DNA from 2 places in the Bradyrhizobium sp. WYCCWR 13022 genome. Region 2 is predicted to be linked to the other one. Evidence: riboswitches for the same ligand, from Rfam matches in the RefSeq annotation. Region 2 holds a riboswitch; the other holds the start of a gene.
The links. Region 2 has a riboswitch for S-adenosylmethionine ahead of QY049_RS13230 (homoserine O-acetyltransferase). Riboswitches for the same ligand answer to the same signal wherever they lie in the genome.

Region 1 (7,890 bases), on a different contig from region 2:
GGTCATCTGGCAGACCGGGACCGTGGATGCTATCCGCTCCATCGATCCCGACGATTTTCGCGGCGCCGTGACCGATGGGGTCGCTGCGTTGCAAAATGCGGGGGCTGACGTCGTCTTGATGAACTTGCAGTACAGCCCGCGTACCGAAACCATGATTTCGGCGCCGCCCTATCTCGACAACATGCGGGTGGTGGCGCAGGAGCATGATATCCCGCTGTTCGACCGTTTCGCGATCATGCGGCAGTGGAATGATCAGGGTCAGTTCGACCTGTTCAGTCCCTCTCGCGGCCCTGAGCTGGCGAAGCAGGTCCATGATTGCATTGGCCGGGCGTTGGCACAGTTTGTGATCGACGCTGCCCATCTGGGGCCGGCCGAGCAGCAGAATTGAGGTCTAGCGTTAATGAGTTCTCTCCGCCCTTTTGGCCTGTCGACATGGCTGGTCGCGCCCGCCGCGGCGGCGCTGCTGATGCTGACGCCTGTGCTGCGGGCACCCGCCCTCGCGCAAGCAGCGCAGGCGACACCCGCTCCGCAGCAGGCCGCTGATCCGGCACCCGCATCGCCCTCCCAGACCACGGTCGCTGCGACCAGCCAGCCGCCCGCCGAGCAGCGCGGTCTCACCTCGCGCGCCATCGACAAGGTCAAGCAGGTCGCGAAATCGGCCGGCGACATTTTCAGCCGTGTGCCGTGTCTGTCGCCGAAGGGCAGCTCGAAGACGACGGGCTCGCTGCCGCATGTCGCGAGCAAGCTCATCGCCGGCAAGCCCGTCGTCATCGTCGCGTTCGGTTCGTCGTCGACCGCGGGCTATGGTGCGAGCTCGCCCGACTTCAACTATCCGAACCGTCTCGCCGCGCAACTGCGCCGGCAGTATCCGACCGCCGACATCAGCGTCATCAATGCCGGCGTCGGCGGCGAGGATGCGCCCGAGATGATGAAGCGCCTCCAGAAGGAGGTGATCGACGTACATCCGGATCTCGTGATCTGGCAGGTCGGCACCAATGCCGTGCTGCGCAATCTCGATCCGGGCGAGACCGCCAGGATGGTCGAGGACGGCGTCACCCGCATCCAGGCCGCCGGCGATGCCGACATCGTGCTGGTCGACCCGCAATATTCACCGCGCGTCACCGAGCGTCCTGAAAGCGCAAGCCGGATGGTGAGGCTGCTCGGCAAGGTCGCCGAGCTCCGTCACGTCGGCATCTTCCCGCGTTTCGAGGTGATGCGCGACTGGCACGAGAAGCAGGCGCTTCCGGTCGAGAGCTTCGTCATCGCCGACGGCCTGCACATGAACGATTGGGGTTACGCCTGCTTCGCCCAACTGCTCGGCGACGACATCATCCGCTCGGTCGGCCAGATCAAGCTCGGCGTGAACGTGCCGGCCGACGTGCGTACGTACCGGCCGATGTGAGCCGTCTCCTCCCCATTGTCGTCCCGGCCTTCGCCGGGACGACAATAACCTCACGCCTTCTCCAGCGCCGCCGTCAGATCCTCGATCAGATCATCCGCATGCTCGAGCCCGGCCGAGAAGCGGATGAAGCCCTCGCTGATGCCGAGGGCTGCACGATCCTCGGGCTTCAGCCGCTGATGCGTCGTCGTCGCCGGATGCGTGACGAGGCTCTTGGCGTCGCCGAGATTGTTCGAGATCTTCGCGAGCTTCAGCTCGTTGAGCACGCGGAACGCCGCCGCCTTGCCGCCCTTCACCTCGAAGCCGACCAGCGTCGAGCCGCCGCGCATCTGCTTTTTCACCAGAGCCGCCTGCGGATGATCCTCGCGGCCGGGATAAACCAGCCGCGCAATCTTGGGGTGGCTCGCCAGCACGTCGGCGATGTGCGCCGCGGTGTCGGTCTGCGCGCGCACGCGCACGCCCAGCGTCTCCAGGCCCTTGAGCAGGACCCAGGCGTTGAACGGCGAGATCGACGGGCCGGTCTGGCGCATGAAATTGTGGATGTGCTCGGCGATGAAGGCTTCCGACGACAGGATGATGCCGCCCAGGCAACGACCCTGGCCGTCGATGTGCTTGGTCGCGGAGTAGACGACGACGTCGGCCCCTAACGCGAGCGGGCTCTGCCAGATCGGCGTTGCGAACACGTTGTCGACGACGAGCCGCGCGCCGCCCTTGTGCGCTATCTCGGCAATCGAGGGAATGTCGAGCACGTCGAGCGTCGGATTGGTCGGGCTCTCCAGGAAAAACGTCTTGGTGTTCGGCTTCACCGCGCGTTGCCATTCATCGAGATTGGCGCCGTCGACCAGCGTGGCCTCGATGCCGTAGCGCGGCAGCAGGTCCTGAATGACGTAGAGACACGAGCCGAACAGCGCGCGGGAGGCGACGACGTGATCGCCGGCCTTCAGCGGTGCGAGGATCGCGGTCGTCACTGCGGCCATGCCTGTCGCGGCCGAACGTGCGGCCTCGGCGCCTTCGAGCTCGATCATGCGACGTTCGAACATCGCGATCGTCGGGTTCGAATAGCGCGAATAGATGAAGCCGGGGTCCTCGCCCTTGAACCGCGCCTCGCACTCCTCGGCGCTGTTGTAGACATAGCCCTGGGTCAGGAACAGCGCCTCCGACGTCTCGCCATATTGCGAGCGCAGGGTGCCGGAATGGACCAGGCGGGTTTCGGGACGGTAATTGGCAGGCGACTTCGACATAGGACCCTCCGATATGACCGTCTTGTCGAAAACGGTCACAAAAAAACCGGCCTGGATATCTCCACGGGCCGGGATCACAGAGGTCCCCGGCCTGTTTAGCGACTTATTTAACGTGGCTGCAAGCCGGCCGGCTCAAATCACCACGGGATAAGTGATGCTCATATTCCGCAATGCCCTTTTCGTCAAGGCGTCCATCGGATAGCCGTAAAAGGCTAGTATTTCCCGCAAGTCCGGATGTACTCGACCCCTGATGAGGACCTCCTGTTGACGTTCACGGTTGCCGCCGACGCCAATGGTATCCTGCCCGACCGCATGATCGCGGCGATGGCGGAAGAGGGCCTTATCCTGCCCGCTTATGATTTCGTCGAAAGCCAGATCCAGCCGGCGAGCCTCGACCTGCGCCTCGGCGACATCGCCTATCGCGTGCGCGCGAGCTTCCTGCCCGGTCCCGGCGCCACCGTGGCCGAGCGCATCGACCAGTTGAAGCTGCACGAGTTCAGCCTTGCCGACGGCGCAGTGCTCGAGACCAACTGCGTCTACATCGTGCCGCTGCTGGAGAGCCTCGCGCTTCCGCCGGAGATCGTCGCCGCCGCGAATCCGAAAAGCTCGACCGGCCGGCTCGACGTCTTCACCCGCGTCATCGCCGACGGCACCCGCCGCTTCGACATGATCGGCGCCGGCTATCACGGTCCGCTCTATGCCGAGATCAGCCCGAAGACGTTTCCGGTCCTGGTGCGCGAGGGCTCGCGCCTGTCGCAGGTACGCTTCCGCACCGGTGATGCGATCCTCAATGCCGACGCGCTCGAAAGCTTGCATGCCACCGAGCGTCTCGTCGACATCGACGATGCCGATCTCGCCGGCGGCGTCGCCGTCTCCGTCGATCTCTCCGGCGAGAAGGGCAGCGGCTTCGTCGGCTATCGCGCCAAGCGCCACACCGGCGTGGTCGATGTCGATCGTCGCTCCGGCTACGCGGTTGACGATTTCTGGGAGCCGATCTCGGCGCGTCCCGACGGCAGCCTGATCCTCGATCCGGGCGAGTTCTACATCCTCGCCTCCAAGGAAGCCGTGCAGGTCCCGCCTGACTACGCCGCGGAGATGGTGCCGTTCGATCCGCTGGTCGGCGAATTCCGGGTGCACTATGCCGGCTTCTTCGATCCCGGCTTCGGCTATGCCGGCGCCGGCGGCCAAGGCGCACGCGCCGTGCTGGAAGTGCGCTCGCGCGAAGTGCCGTTCATCCTCGAGCACGGCCAGATCGTCGGCCGCCTCGTCTACGAGAAGATGCTGGCCCGCCCCGACGCCATGTACGGCCAGCGCATCGGCTCCAACTACCAGGCGCAGGGGTTGAAGCTGAGCAAGCACTTTCGGGTGTAGCCGTATCCCCGTCCTCCGCCGTCATTCCCTGCCTTCGCGTCGCGAATGCGGGGAATCCAGTAAGCCGCGGCCTCTCGTTTCAATCACTGACGTCTCTGGAATACTGGATCGCGCGGTCTTCGCCGGGCGATGACAGCGAGATTGTGGCCGGTTGCCTCGCTCTATCCGCGATGACACACTCCGGCAAAACAACAAGCCGGGAGCGAACATGACCGTCGCAGCAGACGCCGCGCAAGCAGCGCAATGGAAACGCTGGCGCGCGGTCGCCGACCTCTATCACGCCTACTTCACCGGCCTCATCCTCACCGTGGTCACGCGGCGCGGCACGGCGGATGCGGCCGAATTCGTCTTTCGCGTGTTTCGCCGCCAGCAGCAGGAGCGATTCCTTCCCGGACTCGTGAAGCTCGGGATCGATCATCTGCCGCCGGCCGTGGCGGCTGCGCAATATCACTATCTCTCCAACTGGATCGGCGGCGTGCACGTCGAATACATGTACGAGAGCGACACCAAGGCGTGGATCCGCTATCCGCCGCCGCGCTGGATCTGGAAGGGGCCGGCGATCTGTGGCGTGCCCGGCGAGGTCTCGCGCGCCATGCTGCGCGGCTGGCACGCCAACAACGGCGTCGCGCTCGGCGATACCCGGCTGGGCTTCGTCTGCACCAAGCAGAGTGTCGACGGTCAGGACGGCCTCGAAGGCTACTATCATCAATACGACCATCCGCTCGAACTCGACCAGCGCCTGGTGTTCGCACGGCATCTCGAAGCGCCGCTGTTCGATGCGAAGACCGCGCCGGCGCTGCCTGTCGCGAGCTGGCCCAAGCCGCGCCTCGAAAAGGCCTACCGCAACTACGCCATGGAATATGTGCGCACGGCCGCGCCGGTGATGGTGCAACTGTTCGGACCTGAAGACGCCGGCCATCTCCTGCACATCACCGGCAAGCTGATCGGCATGCAATTCTTCGACGAGATCGCGGAGCCCCTGGCCATGCGCCGGGGTGGCGCGAGCGAGTTCGCATCCTTCCTCAGCGCGCTGTTCGCAGCGCAGGACGATATGGCCGAGACCACGCAATCCGAAGGCAGCTTCGAAATCCGTCAGCAGAGCTGGAAGCTGATGGACGATGTCGCCGACTATCATCGCGCCTGCGCCAAGGTGCTGGAGGGACTGTTCGAAGGGCTTGCTGCGGGATGCGGCCGGCATATCGGCGTCCACTTGCGCCCGGCAGCAGGCGGCCGTCTGCCGATGGTCTGGACAGTCGGGTAATTCCACCGCTTGAAATGCGCTGCCGCAGGGCACGCCTGCACCCGACGCAGGAGGAATCGGCAGCCGCCGTGCTAACAAGTGCCTGCCGCGCCTTTCGCGCGAGGAAATCGATTGTCACACCTATGCATTGCCGCGCCGCAAACGGCGCTTGTGCCCGGGAGAGGAAATGACTGATCTCGCCGAGATCCCGGTCGATGAGCAGGAACGTCCGCTGCCGCCGCCACGGCGCCCCGCACGGAGCGCGCTGACCGACGGGCCGATCCTGCGCACGCTGCTCTCCCTCGCCTGGCCGAACGTTGTCGCGCTGTCCGCCGGCACCTGCGTGGTGATCGCGGAGACCTCCTATATCGGCCGTCTCGGCGTCGAAGCGCTGGCCGCGATGGCGCTGGTGTTTCCGACAGTAATCCTGACCATGACCATGTCGGGCGGCGCGATGGGTGGCGCCGTGGCCTCCGCGATCGCGCGTGCGCTCGGCGCCGGCGATCGCGAGCGCGCCGGCTCGCTCGCCGCGCATGCGCTTCTGATCGGTCTCACCTTCGGTCTCGTCTTCATGCTGGGCATGCTGATCTTCGGGCCCCAGGTGCTCGAGATGCTGGGCGGCCGCGGCAACGTGCTGGCGCATGCGATTGCCTACACCCAGGTGTTCTTCGGCGGCGCGGTGCTGCCCTGGACGCTCAACACCATGGCCGGCGTGCTGCGCGGCACCGGCAACATGAAGCTGCCGTCGCTGTTGATTCTCAACTCAGCGGTCTGGCAGATCCTGCTCGGCGGCACGCTTGGCCTCGGGCTCGGACCCTTCCCGCAGCTTGGCATGCGCGGCGTCGCGGCCGGCGCATTGATCGCCTACTCCATGAACATCTGCGTGATGGGCTGGTATCTGTTTTCGGGCCGCGCGCGCGTCGTTCCAAAACTGCGCGGGCTGCGCATCCAATGGGCGATGTTCTTCGACATCCTGAAGGTCGGCGCCATCGCCTGCTTCTCGCCGCTGCAATCGGTGCTGACGATCTCGATCTTCACCCACATGCTGGCAAAATTCGGCACCGCGATCCTTGCCGGCTACGGCATCGGCGCGCGGCTTGAATTCCTGCTCACCTCGATCGCGTTCTCGTTCGGCATCGCTTCGGTGCCGATGATCGGCATGGCGGTCGGTGCCGGCCGCATCGCCCGCGCGCGGCGCATCGCCTGGACCGCCGGCGCGAGCGCCTTCGTCGCGGTCGGCGCGCCGGCCTGCCTCGTCGCGCTGTTCCCCGATCTCTGGGTCAACATTTTCACGGACAGCGCGACGGTGCGCGCGACCAGCCATCAATATCTGTCGACGGTGGCGCCGTTCTACGCCTTCATCGGCCTCGCCTCGACGATGTACTTTTCGTCGCAAGGTGCAGCCAAGGTGATCGGCCCGGTGCTGGCGCAGACCGCGCGCCTCTTCTACATCGCCGCCTGCGGCTGGTGGCTGTCGACGCACGATGCCACCGCGCAAAGCTTCTTCTGGCTCGCCGCGAGCTCGATGGTCGTGCTCGGCCTGCTCTCGTGTTCCAGCGTGGTGCTGACGCGCTGGGGGCCGCGCGAGACGAAGCCGGCGGTTCGCCCGGCGCTCTCGGTCGTTGCAGACTAGCGATGCCGATGGCGGCGATGGCCGCCACCGCCGACGTTGGCGAGCCGCATTATCTGCGGGATCATCGCCATGATGTCGCCGCCGCCGGCCCCGCCGAGCATGCCCATGATATCGCCGCCGCCCATGCCGCCGTTCATGGGCGCGTAACCGGCGCCGTAATTGGGAGCGCCGAGGCCACCTAAGCCTCCCATAGCGCCGCCGCCATTTTCCATCATGCGGCTCATCATCGGGCCCATGGTCTGCATCAGCATGGCGAAGCGGCGCTTGCCCATCTTCGCCTTCATCATCTCCAGCATCGGCGCCATCTGGGTCATCATGCCCTCGCCGCCGACACCTCCGCCGAGGCCCGCGAATTGCGCCTTGGCCGGCGCGCTCGAAATCGAAAACAGCAGCAGCACGGCAGCGGCCTGGCAGATCACCTTGTCTGCACGTCTCATGGCATGCTCCTCGCGTGCGTGGCGCCGCCGGGAGAGCGAAGCCGTCAGGACGCACGCGGTCATGGTTACGGCCGACGAGGGGTGGGCTCTGTGAGAGAGATCACGCAGGCGCGTCTAGGAGGGTGGAAATGCCTTGTGCATGGCGATCACCGCCGCCTTGGTCTGCTCCTGCACGTAAGGCGCAAGCTCGTTCGGCAGCATGTCGATGATCCAGACCAAGCGGCATGTCGCCTCGCCGTCGGCAATCACCTGCACCGAAGCGCTGTAGTGTTTCAGCCGTTCGTTGTTGATCGCGTAAACCAGCCGCTGCCGCCCGTCGTCGCAATCGACCAGCACCTCGCGCGCGACCGAGCCGTTGGCAAAGGTGACGATGCGCGCGTCGCCGTCGAGCGAGCACGTCGTGACGAAGCCCGGCACCAGCCGCTGATGCAGCGCGCCGAAATCGCGCACCGCATCCCAGACGTCGCGGGCCTGGGCGGGGAGGGAGATGTCGTTGTGGATGGAGGCCATGTTGCTTCCTCATGAAACAGAATTCGCAGGGTGGGCAAAGGCGCAAAGCGCCGTGCCCA
Region 2 (7,890 bases):
AGCTGCGGGATCCGGCCATAGGCCAGCTCACCCGCCTTCTGGAATTCACCGCGCCGCTGCGCGTCGGCCAGATCGACGCGCAGGGCGTCGAGTTCCGACTTCAGCTTCTGGGCGTTGGAGAGCTTGTTCTTCTCCGCGCTCCAGCGTGCCGTCAGTGCCGCAGACTTCTCTTCGAGCTCGGCGAGCTCTTTCTGAAGAGATTCGAGACGGGACTTGGAGCCGAGATCGCTTTCCTTCTTGAGAGCTTCCTGCTCGATCTTGAGCCGGATGATCTCGCGGTCGAGCGAATCCAGCTCTTCCGGCTTGGAATCGACCTGCATCTTCAGCCGCGCGGCCGCCTCGTCCATGAGGTCGATCGCCTTGTCGGGCAGGAAGCGGTCGGTGATGTAGCGGTTGGACAGGGTTGTCGCCGCAACGAGCGCGGAATCGGTGATCCGCACGCCATGGTGCTGCTCGTACTTGTCCTTCAGGCCGCGCAGGATCGAGATCGTGTCCTCGACCGAGGGCTCGCTGACGAAGATCGGCTGGAAGCGCCGTGCCAGCGCCGCATCCTTCTCGACGTGCTTCTGATACTCGTCGAGCGTGGTCGCGCCGATGCAATGCAGCTCGCCGCGGGCGAGCGCCGGCTTGAGCAGGTTGGACGCGTCCATCGCGCCGTCACCCTTGCCCGCGCCGATCAGCGTGTGCATCTCGTCGATGAACAGGATGAAATTGCCGTCGCTCGCGGTGACTTCCTGGAGCACGGCCTTCAGCCGCTCCTCGAACTCGCCGCGATATTTTGCACCGGCAATCAGCGCGCCCAGATCGAGCGAGAGCAGCTTCTTGTCCATGAGACTTTCAGGCACGTCGCCGTTGACGATGCGCAGCGCGAGGCCTTCGGCGATGGCGGTCTTGCCGACGCCGGGCTCGCCGATCAGGACGGGATTGTTCTTGGTCCGGCGCGACAGCACCTGGATCGTGCGGCGGATCTCCTCGTCGCGGCCGATGACCGGGTCGAGCTTGCCATCGCGCGCAGCCTGGGTCAGGTCGCGGGCATATTTCTTCAGCGCGTCGTAGGCGTTCTCGGCCGTCGCGGAATCCGCGGTGCGGCCCTTGCGCAGCGCCTCGATGGCCGCGTTGAGATTTTGCGGCGTGACACCGCCCTTGGCGAGGATCGCGCCAGCCTCGCTGGTCTTCTCCAGCGTGAGGCCGAGCAGAAGCCGCTCGACGGTGACAAAGCTGTCGCCGGCCTTCTCGCCGGCCTTTTCGGCTGCATCGAAAGTGCGCGCGAGCTCGGGCGCCAGGTAGATCTGGCCGGCACCGCCGCCAGACACCTTCGGCACCTTGTTGAGGGCGTCCTCGGTCGCCTTCAGAATTGCGCGGGAATTGCCGCCGGCACGGTCGATCAGACCGGCAGCCAGCCCCTCATTGTCGTCCAGCAGCACTTTCAGGACGTGCAGCGTCGAAAATTGCTGATGCCCCTCGCGGACCGCAAGCGACTGCGCGGACTGGACGAAGCCCCTGGAGCGTTCGGTATATTTGTCGATATTCATGGCTTTTCTTTCCCTCGGCCTGCCCCTGGGGCCCTCTAAGGCACCCCAAACGGCATCTTCATTGGGTTTCCACTTGTCGCGTTGACGTTGCTCAACCAACAGCGGTCGTTATCAGCCGGCGCTGGCGCCGGCCTGCCCCAGATGTGGGAAGCGTGCCCTCGGATCGGAAGAGGCGAGTTCACAATTTCGTGCACTGACTGGCCTGCTTGGCGAGCGCGGTCAGAATCTCCTAAGTAGGCCCATGAATTTAAGCGCCAAGACAGCCAGCCAGACCGCCGAAATTACCGGCCTTTACCGTTACCCGATCAAGGGCCTGACGCCGGAACCCCTGCCCCGGGTTTCCCTGCGGACCGGCCAAACCCTCCCCGCCGACCGCCGCTACGCCATAGAGAATGGCCCCAGCGGTTTCGACCCGGAGGCTCCGGAATGGAAACCGAAAATCCAGTTCCTGATGCTGGCCCGCAACGAGCGGCTCGCCTCTCTCGACAGCCGTTTCGAGGACGCGACCAACCGCCTGACCATCCGCAAGGACGGCGAGATCGTCGCCAGCGGCGATCTGGAGACCGCGGCCGGGCGCGCGGCCATCGAGGGCTATTTCACCGAAAACTTTCAGCCGGAGCTGAAAGGCCCGCCAAAAGTGCTGTCAGGGCGCGGCCACAGCTTCTCCGACGTCGCCCGCAAGGTCGTGTCCATCATCAACATCGAGAGCGTCCGCGCCATCGAGACCATGCTCGGCGGCACCGCCGTCAATCCCCTGCGCTTCCGCGGCAATCTTTACCTCGATGGCTGGCCGGCCTGGTCCGAGCTCGACCTCGTCGGCCAGACGCTCGCGATCGGGCAGGCCCGGCTGAAAGTGATCAAGCGCATCGTCCGCTGCCCAGCCACGAATGTGGACCCGGTGACGGCAAAGCGCGATCTCGAGATCCCGCCGACGCTCTCGCGCCATCTCGGCCACATGGACTGCGGCATCTATGCCGAGGTGGTGGCCGACGGCGAGATCGGGGTGGGGGATGCGGTGGCGGTGGAAGAGCCGAAGCTGGTGTGAGCCAACGTCGTCTCCACGTATTCCGTCATTGCAAGGAGTTGTTGCGACGAAGCAATCCGGACTGCGCCCGCGGAGGGACTCCGGATTGCTTCGCTTCGCTGCAATGACGGGTTGAAACCTCAGTTCGGCATCACATACGCATAGATCCGGCCGCGCGAGATCGGAGCCTCGCGAACGCGGTTGCCGTTGTTGCCGGAAATCATGATCGGATTGCCCTGCGCGTCGATGCCGGTGATGATGCCGACATGACCGCCGCGGCGGCCGCGCGACATCACCGCGATGGCGCCGACCTGCGGACCGGAGACGCGCGTGCCGTAATGCGCGAACGAGCTCGCCATGTCGGAGCCGGTGCCCTGATGACCGGTCTTCTGAAGCACCATGTTCATGAAGCGCGCGCACCACAGGCTGCCGCGCCCCGTGGGATTGCCGCCGAGATAACGACGCGCCTCGGAGACGAGGCCAGATCCACCACCGAAGCCGCCGCTCATGCCCGCGCCGGCATTGGCGTTCGGATCATAGCTGGCCTGCGTGTTGGCGAATCCACTCGCCCGCAAAGCAGCCGCGCTGCGCTCGAAGCGCGAGCTGCGGGCACGGTGGCGATAATGATGATGTCGATGTCTGGCGTGATGCACGTAAGCGTGCCGCTCTGCGCTATGACGATGATGCGGCCGCGCCGAGGCCGGAGAAACGAACGCGGCAACCGCCGCGAAGAACAACGCCAGCGCGACAACACAACGCGACAGGCGGAACGCAAACAACTCAACCATTCTTCATCCTTCGTTGACACCCCCACTTCCCAAGTGAACCTGCCAAGTCGGCCCGTGCATTGGCCAACATCGATAGGGCCGTTAAGCCGTCCGATGTGGCGAGAAAAAGACGCCGCGCCGGCGAATAGCTGCGATGATTCTGCGGCAATGCTGGTTCGAAGCTGCCTCATTGCGGACATCAGCATTAACTGCGATCCTGACGTCACGGCTTGAAGAGAGGGAAACAGTTAATGCCCCACGCCATGACGAAGGACGACGTCCGCATCTATTTCGAGGAAGCCGGCCAGGGAACGCCGATCATTTTTCTTCACGAATTCGCGGCCGACTACACCAATTGGGAGCCGCAGATGCGCTACTTCTCGCGCGGCCACCGTTGCATCACCTATTCCGCGCGCGGCTACACGCCGTCCGACGTACCCGATGGTGAGGTCTACACCTACACGCACTTCTACACCGATGCGCTCGCCGTACTCGATCATCTCAGGATCGAACGCGCGCATCTCGTCGGCCTGTCGATGGGCGCCTACTCCTCGCTCCAGATCGGATTGAACGCGCCGCAACGCGCGCTGTCGATGACGCTCGCCGGTGTCGGCTCCGGCTCGGAGCTCGACAATCTCGAGGCATGGCGCAAACAGTGCCGCGCCAATGCCGAGCAGTTCGAGACGCTGGGCTCAGCCGAAGTCGCAAAGGTCACGCGCGAGGCGCCGAGCCGGATTCCCTTCCTGGTGAAGGACCCGCGCGGCCACGCCGATTTCTATGCCGCGCTGGCGCGGCACGATTCCAGGGGATCGGCCAACACGATGCGCGGCTTCCAGGGCGGGCGGCCGTCGATCTACACCATGACGGACGCGGTTGCGAAGGTGGCCACGCCGGCGCTGATCATCTGCGGCGACGAAGACGATCCGTGCATCGGAGCGAGCCTGTTCCTGAAGAAGCATCTGCCTGCGGCAGGGCTCGCGATGTTTCCGAAATCAGGTCATGTGCTCAATCTCGAAGAGCCTGCGCTGTTCAACGAGAGCGTGGAGCGGTTCGTGACGCTGGTGGAAGCGGGACGGTGGCCGGTGCGTGATCCGCGATCGCTGGCGGCGCACTGATCGTCATTCCGGGATGCGCCGAAGGCGCAGGCCCGGAATCCATTGAACGGCAGACGCTGAAGCACGATGGATTCCGGGTTCGATGCTTCGCATCGCCCCGGAATGACGCCTACGGCATCACTCCCCCTGCCCGCGGCTCAGCAGGAACACGCCCTGCTCGCCGAACAGATTCCACACCCACCATGGCAGGCGCAAACGCAGCGGGCGGCCGTAGAGGTCGAGCGCCTCGGCACGCTCCATCTTGACGCCGATGGCGTCGCAGAGCTCGACGAAATCCTTGATGGTGCAGAAATGGATGTTGGCGGTGTCGTACCAGCTCGCCGGCAGATTCTCCGTGCGCGGCATGTGGCCGCCGATCAGGAGCTGGAGGCGCATCCGCCAGAAGCCGAAATTGGGGAACGACACGATGGCGCGCCGGCCGATGCGCAGGAGGTTTTCCAGCACGACCTTGGGCTGCCGGGTTGCCTGCAGCGTTTGCGACAGGATCACGTAGTCGAAGGCATCGTCAGGATAATTGACGAGGTCGGTATCGGCGTCGCCCTGCACCACCGCGAGGCCCTTTGCCACGCAGCGGTTGACGCCCTCGCGCGACAACTCGATGCCGCGGCCGTCGATGCCGCGGGTCTCCAGCAGCTGAAGCAGATCACCTTCGCCGCAACCGACGTCGAGCACCTTCGAGCCCGGCTTGACCATCTCGGCGACGAGCAGATGGTCGGTGCGAAATGGGCCGGACTGCTCAGAGGCCAGCCCGTTGAGCGGCAGCACTTCCTGTACAGACATCGCTAGCCGTCCTTAGAGGTGAGCCCGCGCGCCTTGCCGGCCGATTGCAGGAAGGCGCGCGAGATGTCGAAGAATTCGGGCACGTCGAGCAGGAAGGCATCGTGGCCGCGATCGGTCTCGATCTCGGCGAACGACACCCGCGCGCTCGATGCGTTGAGCGCATGCACCAGCGCGCGCGATTCCGAAGTCGGAAACAGCCAGTCGCTGGTGAAGGAGACCACGCAGAAGCGGGTCTCGATCCCCGCGAACGCCTTCGCCAGCACGCCATCATGGTCGGCGGCGATGTCGAAATAGTCCATCGCGCGGGTCAGATAGAGATAGGAATTGGCGTCGAAGCGTTCGACGAAGGATGAGCCCTGATAACGCAGATAGGACTCGACCTGGAAGTCGGCGTCGAACGAGAAGGTCGGCAGTTCGCGGTCCTGCATGCGGCGGCCGAACTTGCGGTGCAGCGCCGCGTCCGAGAGATAGGTGATGTGCGCGGCCATGCGCGCGACCGCGAGGCCGCGATGCGGATGGATGCCCTGATCGGCATAGGCGCCATTGTGCCAGTCGGGATCGGCCATCACGGCCTGGCGGCCGAGCTCGTGGAAGGCGATGTTCTGCGCGGAGTGCCGCGTCGAACAGGCGATCGCCAGCGCGGAGTAAACGCGTTTGGGGTACGCCGCGGTCCATTGCAGCACCTGCATGCCGCCCATCGAGCCGCCGACGACGGCGAACAGCGTGTCGATGCCGAGCCGGTCGATCAGCATCGCCTGCGCGCGCACCATGTCGGGGATCGTGATGACGGGGAAATCGAGGCCCCACACCTTGCCGGTCGCGGGATTGATCGAAGCCGGGCCGGTCGAGCCCATGCAGCCGCCGATCACGTTTGAGCAGATGATGAAGTACTTGGCTGGATCGAGCGGCCGGCCGGGGCCGACAAGCGTCTCCCACCAGCCCGGCTTGCCGGTGACCGGATGGACATTGGCGACGTGCTGGTCGCCGGTCAGCGCATGGCAGATCAGCACCGCGTTGGTGCGATCGGCATTGAGCTCGCCATAGGTCTTGTAGGCGATCTGGAACGGGGTGAGATCGACGCCGCAATCGAGCCGCAGCGGCTGGTCGGCGCCGAAATGCGCGAGCAGTGAGCTCGGGTGATCCACCTCGTGCGACCGTTCATCGGCACTGATCGCGGGACTTGGAATCGACTTGACGCCAACCATCTCTGACCATCGACCTCGTTTGCGATCGGACTTCAGATCGCCACTGACATCAGGCCATGAAAAACCCGGCCTGAACGATAGGTTCGGCCGGGATCGGAAGCGTCCCCGGCCTGTTTAGCGAGTTTTTTAACGTGGCTGCAAGCCGGCCGGCTCAAATGACCACGGAACGGGCAAAAACCTACCGGCTTGAGCCGATTTCGTCAAGTCGCGGTCCGGATTAGCCAAAATCGGCTCTCGATGGGCCGCGCGGCAGGCCGTCATTTCTCTTTGCTTTCGCGGCCCATCCTGCCTAATCAGAACCTCGACCTCAGCCTCACAACAGCCCGTCAAATATGTCCCAACGTCCGCCCGCGCCACCATCGCTCCAGGAATTGCGCAAGGAGATCGACGCGATCGACGAGGCCATGCATCGCCTGCTGATGCAGCGCGGCGACATCATCGACCGCCTGATCCAGGTGAAGCAGACCCAGGAGGTCGGCTCGGCGTTCCGCCCGGCGCGCGAGGCCTCGATGATGCGCGACATCGTGCAGCGCCATCGCGGCATCCTGCCGCTCGACACGGTCGAGAGCATCTGGCGCGTCATCATCTCGACCTTCACCTATGTCCAGGCGCCGTTCTCCGTGCATGCCGACATCTCGGTGAGCGAGCCGGCGATGCGCGATTCCGTGCGCTTCCATTTCGGCTTCACGGTTCCTTACGTCGCGCATTTCAGCGCGCAGGCCGCGGTCGAGGCGGTGGCGAAATCCAAGGGCGACCTGGCGCTGGTGTCGGCGACATCGAGCCGCACGCCATGGTGGCTGGAGCTGGAAGCGGACGGCGCGCCGAAGATCATCGCGCGCATGCCCTTCGTCGAGCGCGCCGATCATCCGGCGGCGCTGCCCGTGTTCGCGATCTCGCGCGTCGCCGACAGCGCCGTGGTGACCGAGGTCGAGACCTTCAGCGTGCGCGTCTCCGGGTGGAACGCCGAAGTCGCGCGGGCGTTGTCGCCGCTCGCCGACATCGTGGCGGTGCCCGATACCGCCTTCGACGGCGCGGCGCTGCTGGTCTCGGTCACGTCAGCCACCAGCATCGACAGGATCAGGGCTGCCCTGATCGAAGCGGGGGCCTCCGTGCGGTCCACGGCTCTCGTCGGCAGCCACGCAACGCGCTATACGGTGCCCCCGACCGGGCCGAAATCGTAGATCGCGAACCGCTGAAGTTACTCCGGAGTTGAAGATGTCCCGCCCCGTGCCGAATCCCGGCATTCTCGATATTGCGCCCTACACGCCCGGCAAGACCCCGGTGCCGGAGCCGGGCCGCAAGGTGTTCAAGCTCTCGGCCAACGAGACGCCGTTCGGACCCTCGCCCAAGGCGATCGAGGCCTTCAAGCGTGTCGCGGATCATCTGGAGGACTATCCGGAAGGAACCTCGCGCGTGCTGCGCGAGGCGATCGGCCGCCACTACGGGCTCGATCCCAACCGCATCATC

Region 1: another riboswitch for S-adenosylmethionine. It lies ahead of QY049_RS20430 (O-succinylhomoserine sulfhydrylase); the one in region 2 lies ahead of QY049_RS13230 (homoserine O-acetyltransferase).

What each region holds. Positions count from the first base shown of each region.
Region 1 covers NZ_JAUIZJ010000013.1:65,424-73,313, forward strand. Annotated here, with positions in the region: gene QY049_RS20420 (SGNH/GDSL hydrolase family protein) at 1-388, shown strand, start outside; gene QY049_RS20425 (SGNH/GDSL hydrolase family protein) at 401-1,402, shown strand; gene QY049_RS20430 (O-succinylhomoserine sulfhydrylase) at 1,453-2,640, opposite strand; SAM riboswitch at 2,715-2,794, opposite strand; gene QY049_RS20435 (2'-deoxycytidine 5'-triphosphate deaminase) at 2,905-4,011, shown strand; gene QY049_RS20440 (hypothetical protein) at 4,220-5,272, shown strand; gene QY049_RS20445 (MATE family efflux transporter) at 5,439-6,884, shown strand; gene QY049_RS20450 (hypothetical protein) at 6,881-7,321, opposite strand; gene QY049_RS20455 (SRPBCC family protein) at 7,436-7,831, opposite strand.
Region 2 covers NZ_JAUIZJ010000008.1:15,421-23,310, forward strand. Annotated here, with positions in the region: gene clpB (ATP-dependent chaperone ClpB) at 1-1,532, opposite strand, end outside; gene QY049_RS13210 (MOSC domain-containing protein) at 1,774-2,577, shown strand; gene QY049_RS13215 (TIGR02594 family protein) at 2,697-3,344, opposite strand; gene QY049_RS13220 (alpha/beta fold hydrolase) at 3,575-4,438, shown strand; gene metW (methionine biosynthesis protein MetW) at 4,556-5,218, opposite strand; gene QY049_RS13230 (homoserine O-acetyltransferase) at 5,221-6,423, opposite strand; SAM riboswitch at 6,517-6,596, opposite strand; gene QY049_RS13235 (chorismate mutase) at 6,756-7,604, shown strand; gene hisC (histidinol-phosphate transaminase) at 7,639-7,890, shown strand, end outside.